3 regions of the Paraburkholderia sp. BL27I4N3 genome follow, and region 3 is predicted to be linked to each of the others. Evidence: predicted binding sites of a transcription regulator. Region 3 holds the regulator's gene; each other region holds the start of a gene.
The links. Region 3 encodes LexA, which represses DNA repair genes until DNA is damaged. Its sites were predicted from a motif close to ACTGTATNNNNATACAGT; they were not measured.

Region 1 (2,266 bases), 6.1 Mb from region 3:
TGACGTCCCGCAAGACCGCGAGACCGTCCGTGGGCATCGTTGCGTGATATGCGAACCCGCCGTTCTCGTAGGCTTCCATGATCTGCAGCCATTTGCGAAGATCGCAAGCGAAACTGGTGCTCGTCGTTCCGTCGATTCTTTCGCGTGCAAGCGGGCTCAGCATGACCAGCCCGCAGCACGGTGAAGCGCTCCATCCCTTTTGCGGCGCGCTGATCAGAACGTCGACGCCGCTCGCCTTCATGTCGACCCAGACCGTGCCGGAGGCAATGCAATCCAGTACGAACATGCCGCCGACGGCATGCACAGCGTCGGCCACCGCGCGCAAATAAGCGTCCGGCAGCATGATCCCGGACGCGGTCTCGACATGCGGCGCAAACACCAGATCCGGCTTGTTCTCCCTGATCGCAGCGACCACGTCTTCGATCGGCGGCGGTGCGTAGGCCGCCTGTCTCCCTTGTTCGACCGGGCGCGCCTTCAGCACGATCGATTCAGACGGAATGCCGCCCATGTCGAAAATCTGCGTCCAGCGATAACTGAACCAGCCATTGCGGATGACCAGACATTTCCTGTTCGTTGCGAACTGCCGGGCAACGGCTTCCATGCCGAAAGTCCCGCTGCCCGGGACGACCACGGCCGACTTCGCGTTGTAGACCTTCTTCAGCGAATCGGAAATATCGCGCATGACTCCCTGGAAGAGTTGCGACATGTGATTGATGGATCGGTCGGTGTAGACGACTGAATATTCGAGGAGCCCCTCGGGGTCGACATCGGGAAGTAAGCCTGGCACGTTGGTCTCCGGTTTTAGAAATATAAGGATCGAAAACAGATTCTAACGAAAGCGATCTATGGCTGAGGCAAAAAGCATTTTGCCATTCGGATCGAAGCCCAAAACAGTTCCCGAGGGCCGACGACCTGACAAAAATACTGTATGAATGTACAGTCTAGGTATTTGCGCCGCAGAACGCGACTTCTCGCTATATCGACGTTCATGACTGGGGTCCAGATAAGCGCCCATTGGCCAAGCCAGACCGTGAACGCTATTTTTGAGTATCAAGGCATGCCAGATGACAGGCGCATAGCCCATATTGACATGGACGCATTCTTTGCGTCCTGTGAACTTTCGCAGTATCCGGAACTGCGGGGCCAAGCCATGGTGGTTGCCGGCCGTCGTTCGGACGCGCCCCGAATGAACGCCGATGGGACGCGTGACTTCGCGCGCTTACGCGACTATACGGGCAGAGGCGTCCTGACGACCGCAACCTATGAAGCACGAGCACTCGGAGTTCATTCCGGGATGCCCACCATGCAGGCAGCCCGGCTGGCGCCGGATGCCATTCTCCTTCCAGTGAACTTTGATCTCTATCGAACGTACTCACGACTGTTCAAGGACGCAATCCGGTCTGTCAGTCCGACAGTCGAGGACGTGGGCATCGACGAGGTCTACGCCGATCTATCGCTTCTGAACGACGAATCGGAGCAAATTGCACGGAAGCTGAAATCGGCCGTCTTCGAGGCGACCAATCTCACATGTTCGGTTGGCATTGCGCCTAATAAGCTTCTGGCAAAACTATGTTCGGACATCCAGAAGCCAGACGGCATCACCATTCTGCGGCGTGAGGATCTGCAAGCCAGGATCTGGCCGATGGCTGCCGCAAAAATCAACGGTATCGGGCCGAAGGCTAACGCCAAGCTGACGTCTCTAGGGATAACGACCATCGGTGACATTGCCGCATGCAGCGAGCAATGGCTAATCGAACAGTTCGGACGGAGCTATGGCGCATGGCTTCGCAGAGTTTCCCATGGGCTCGATGACAGACCAGTGGTCACTTATAGCGAGCCTGTCTCGATGAGCCGCGAGACCACCTTCGAGCAGGACCTGCACGCCGTACGACACAGGCGGGAACTCGGTACTGCATTTACCCGTTTATGCGAACAGGTGGCGTCGGACTTGCAGCGTAAAGGCTATCTCGCGCGCAGGATCGGGATCAAGCTCCGCTTCAACGACTTTCAGACAGTGACGCGTGACGTCACACTCCAGGAGCCGGTTGCGGACGCCAAGGCACTGCGCCACGCGGCCACCCAATGTCTGAAACGGGTCGAACTGGTTAAATCCATCAGGTTGCTGGGCGTGAAGGCAGGCGGCCTCCAACGCGCGGGAGCGACAGAGAGCGACGCGCCGGCTCAATTCACGCTGGATTTCTAGTCCATGTATCGGCTTGCCGGGCGAATGTATCGCGACGAGCCGCGAGACGACCTTCGAACGCCG
Region 2 (2,266 bases), 1.1 Mb from region 3:
TTGGCACCTCGATGTCGGCTCATCTCATCCTGGGGCTGTAGCCGGTCCCAAGGGTATGGCTGTTCGCCATTTAAAGAGGTACGTGAGCTGGGTTTAAAACGTCGTGAGACAGTTTGGTCCCTATCTGCCGTGGGCGCTGGATATTTGAAGGGGGCTGCTCCTAGTACGAGAGGACCGGAGTGGACGAACCTCTGGTGTACCGGTTGTCACGCCAGTGGCATCGCCGGGTAGCTATGTTCGGAAGAGATAACCGCTGAAAGCATCTAAGCGGGAAACTCGCCTTAAGATGAGATATCCCCGGGGCTTCGAGCCCCTTGAAGGGTCGTTCAAGACCAGGACGTTGATAGGTCAGGTGTGGAAGCGCAGTAATGCGTTAAGCTAACTGATACTAATTGCCCGTAAGGCTTGATCCTATAACAGGTGTGTTTCGCGATGATCGTCAGTGCTTCAGCACTGGACGGGCATCCCACCCCCGAAGGGGGCAAGGCCACTCAGGTTAAGTGATCGTGTTGTGCCAGAAACAACACAACCCCAACAGCTTTACCCCTGGTGAGCATCACCAGAAACTACTTCTTCCCGATTGGCTGTATTGCTCCACAAGCAGTGCAGCAACAAGTCATGCCTGATGACCATAGCGAGTCGGTCCCACCCCTTCCCATCCCGAACAGGACCGTGAAACGACTCCACGCCGATGATAGTGCGGATTACCCGTGTGAAAGTAGGTAATCGTCAGGCTCCCCAGCAGCAAACAGAAACCCCACCCCGCAAAGGTGGGGTTTCTGCGTTTAGCCCGCCGCCATACGCGGAAAAACCCGCCGCATAACCCCACCGCAGAACCCGCCTTCACTCCCGCCCCATCCGCCGCGCATCCGCGTAACCCGTCAGTTCCAGATACGCCCGTCCGGCATCCACATCTTCACGCCGCAGGATTCGTCGATTGCGAGGTAAGGCGTCGGCAAACCCGTCTTGACGGATGGAGGCTAGCCGACGATCGCAGTCGGTTGCCAGCGCCTCTCCCCGCGCCAACTTGCCAGCATCCCTCCGTCTTAACATTCATCCCAAAATACTGTATAAATATACAGTGAAAACTCGTCACCTCTGCTTGCTCGATGCCGGGCAGGGCGGAGCATTCCCTAATTCAAGAGCGTGTCTATGGCAGCAGCGATTCAGCTTGCGACGACCGCCCTGACGTCTCAATTACGGCGTCAGGTATGGCAGGGCAATGAACTTGCCGAGGCAGATTCGCGTGTGATTTCCAGCGGCTATGCCGCGCTGGATCGGGTGTTGCCGGGACAAGGCTGGTCAGCAGGCGGTCTGACGGAGTTGTTGATCGAGCATGGTGGAGTGGGTGAAGTACGTCTGCTAGCCCATGCACTGTGTCATCTGACGAAACACGCCAAGCGGCATGTCATGCTCGTGGCGCCTCCGTATCAGCCGTGCGCCGCCGCATTGAGAGCTTGGGGTGTCGATGTCGAGCGAGTCTTATGGGTCCGCTCGAGTGAAGACCAGGCCTTGTGGGCCGCCGCTCAGGCCTTGAAGCAGGACGGCATCGGCGCGGTCCTGGTTTGGCTGCCGAATGCTCGTGCCGACAAAGTCAGGCGTCTGCAAGTGGCGGCTCAAGAATCGGCATCGCTGGCATTTTTGATTCGGCCTGTCGAGGCCGCCACGCAATCTTCCCCGGCGCCATTGCGAATGATCTGCGAGCCGCTGCTGCCGGCCAATGCGCAGACGATCAACCGTCGTCAATGGCTGCAGGAGATTGGTTTGTCGATCGACATCTTCAAGCGTCGCGGGCCGCCGCTAGCCGAGCCTCTTCGTCTCGTTTTACCTTTACAAAGCGTCTTGTTGCCGGAAAACGGAGTCGGTGGCCATCAAGGGCCAGAGATCAAACATGCTGTGGATCGCAGTCACATTGCCACTCTTGTCGCTGGAAGCGGTGAAGTCTCTCGCGCCGCTCCCGGATGGTTCGCTCGCGAAGCCGAATCGGCGTGAATCGAGCGACGAGACAAGCCAACTTCACGATGCCGACAACATCGTCGAAGAGCGTTGTTACGCGCTAGCCGACCACGCGCACATCCTGATGCCGGATCTCGACGCACTGCGTGCCGGCGTGCACGCGGGGCATTCGCGTTCGTACGCCTTGGCGTTGGCGCCGGGGCTTGAACTGCTTGCTGCCGATCTCGCCCGCGAAACTCAGGCATTCGAAGCCATAGCGCTTGCCTTGCTGACGTACACACCCAAAGTGTCGCTTGCCGACGCGCACACC
Region 3 (2,266 bases):
AGCAAACCCTTGTTCGCCAGTGCGTCGATGTCATAGGCGAGCGCCAGCGTCACCACGTCGGCCTGCAGACCGTCGAGCACCGAGCGCGCCTGGGCGCCCGAGCCGCCGTGCGACTGCTTGAAGGTGATCGTCTCGCCCGTCTTCGCTTTCCACTCCTTGCCGAACGCCTGGTTGACGTCCTGATACAGCTCGCGCGTCGGGTCGTAGGAGACGTTCAGCAGCGTCGTGTCGGCGGCGTGCGCCTGCGCCATCACGCCGAGCGCGCCCGCCGCGCCCAATGCTAGCGCCGCGATCAGTTTCTTCGTCCTGCCTGCCAGCCCCGTACCTTGGTATTTCATGTCAACTTTCTCCGCGTTGTCCGCTGAAACAGCGTGTGATGTCTTTTCTTGTGTCGCGGTCACGTGCACATGAACGTCAACTGGAGGCCCAGTCTATCGAAGGGCTTTCATCATTAAAAATAATGTTTCTTCATTTTTTAATACTCAAAAGTGGTAACGACAGCTGGATAAGGCGTTGCTGAACGAAAACGGCTGTTAAAGCATCGTTTGACGGCGCTGGAACGCCGCCCTTCGCCCCGAACTTAAAGTAAAGCTTGAATTGCGCCGAATACTGTATAAAAATACAGTCACCTGTTCATACATACAGTGGCGCCATGACCAAACTCACCGCACGACAGCAGCAGGTTTTCGATCTGATCCGCAGGGCTATCGAACGCACCGGCTTTCCGCCCACCCGCGCGGAGATCGCCGCCGAGCTGGGTTTCAGCTCGGCCAATTCGGCAGAAGAACATCTGCGCGCACTCGCCCGCAAGGGCGTGATCGAACTCGCGGCCGGCGCATCGCGCGGCATTCGCCTGCTGGCCGGTCCGGAAGACTCGCCGCACCAGTTCACGCTGCCGCACGCCAGCATCATGCAACTGTCGCTGCCGCTGATCGGGCGCGTTGCCGCCGGCAGCCCGATCCTCGCGCAGGAACATATCTCGCAGCACTACGCGTGCGACCCGGCGCTGTTCTCGAGCAAGCCCGATTACCTGCTGAAGGTGCGCGGGCTGTCCATGCGCGACGCGGGCATCTTCGACGGCGATCTGCTCGCGGTGCAAAAGCGCAGCGAAGCGAAAGACGGCCAGATCATCATTGCCCGGCTGGGCGACGACGTCACGGTCAAGCGCCTGAAGCGCCGGCCGAATGGGCTCGAACTGATCGCCGAGAACCCCGATTACGAAAACATCTTCGTTGAAACCGGCAGTGCGGAGTTCGCGCTGGAGGGTATCGCCGTGGGGCTGATTCGCCCCGGCGAGTTCTAACCAGCTCTAACCCTTTTGCGCGTTCGACAGAATAAAAAGCCGCGTCAATGTCGCATCGACACTGCATCAACGCCGCATCAACGTTGCATCGTCTGGAGAGTCTCATGGAACGTCTTGCCCGCCTGCTGCCCTTTCGCCAGTTCGGTCGTCTGCGTCACCTTCGCAAGCTGGTGCCGTGCTCATTGATCGAGGCGGCCACGCGCAGCACACCGTCGCTGTTCGACTCGCCCGAGGCTGCGTCGAGCTTGCCTTCGTCGTTGCCGGCGTTTGCCCGCGTGTCGTTGAATTCCGGCCTGAATACGGCCGAACCGGCGCGTCGCGCACCGGTGCGGGTCTATCACGGGCCGTCGCGTCTCATCATGGTCGGCACGATGGACGCCGTTTGCCGCATGATCGACCGCTGCATCGCCGACGAAGCCAACGTCCACGGCGCGGTGTTCGAGTCGTGATGACCCGGTCTTGAGCGGGCGGCGAGAGATTGCATTGCGTGGGATCGTTTTCGCGTGGCCGTGGTCCACGTTAGATCACACCTGATGGAGAGTCCCACTCGATGGCAGTTCCGAAACATACCCAACGCGGCAGCAGAGGCGGCGCCACAAAGCCGCTGATCGTCACACTCGTCGTGATCGTGGTGATCGCCGCTCTGGGGTTTGCTTACGCGTCGCCGTACATCGCGCTGAACAATCTCAAACGCGCGGCCGATGCGCGCGATGCGCAAACGGTCAATCAGTACGTCGACTTCCCCGCGTTGCGTGAGAGCCTGAAGGAACAGGTCGCCGGCCTGCTGACACGCCGGCTTGGCGCGCACAGCAACGGCAATCCATTGGCCGCCATTGGCGCGATGATCGGCGTCGCGTTGATCGGCCCGCTCGTGGATGCCTATGCCACACCGGACGGTGTCGCGGCCTTGCTGAACGGCATGCCGCCGCGCGGCGATCCGGGTGAGCGGCCGCCCGCGCCGCC

Region 1: the regulator LexA is predicted to act here: its motif matches at 924-941, upstream of dinB (DNA polymerase IV).
Region 2: the regulator LexA is predicted to act here: its motif matches at 1,066-1,083, upstream of imuA (translesion DNA synthesis-associated protein ImuA).

The regions. Positions count from the first base shown of each region.
Region 1 is NZ_QREJ01000001.1:7,960,811-7,963,076, reverse strand. Features, by position in the region: gene B0G71_RS36125 (aminotransferase class V-fold PLP-dependent enzyme) at 1-787, opposite strand, end outside; gene dinB (DNA polymerase IV) at 1,058-2,203, shown strand.
Region 2 is NZ_QREJ01000001.1:3,039,118-3,041,383, reverse strand. Features, by position in the region: rRNA gene B0G71_RS13860 (23S ribosomal RNA) at 1-413, shown strand, start outside; rRNA gene rrf (5S ribosomal RNA) at 622-735, shown strand; gene imuA (translesion DNA synthesis-associated protein ImuA) at 1,153-1,992, shown strand; gene B0G71_RS13845 (DNA polymerase Y family protein) at 1,892-2,266, shown strand, end outside.
Region 3 is NZ_QREJ01000001.1:1,900,974-1,903,239, reverse strand. Features, by position in the region: gene B0G71_RS08820 (sulfate ABC transporter substrate-binding protein) at 1-338, opposite strand, end outside; gene lexA (transcriptional repressor LexA) at 653-1,303, shown strand; gene B0G71_RS08810 (hypothetical protein) at 1,408-1,752, shown strand; gene B0G71_RS08805 (DUF2939 domain-containing protein) at 1,854-2,266, shown strand, end outside.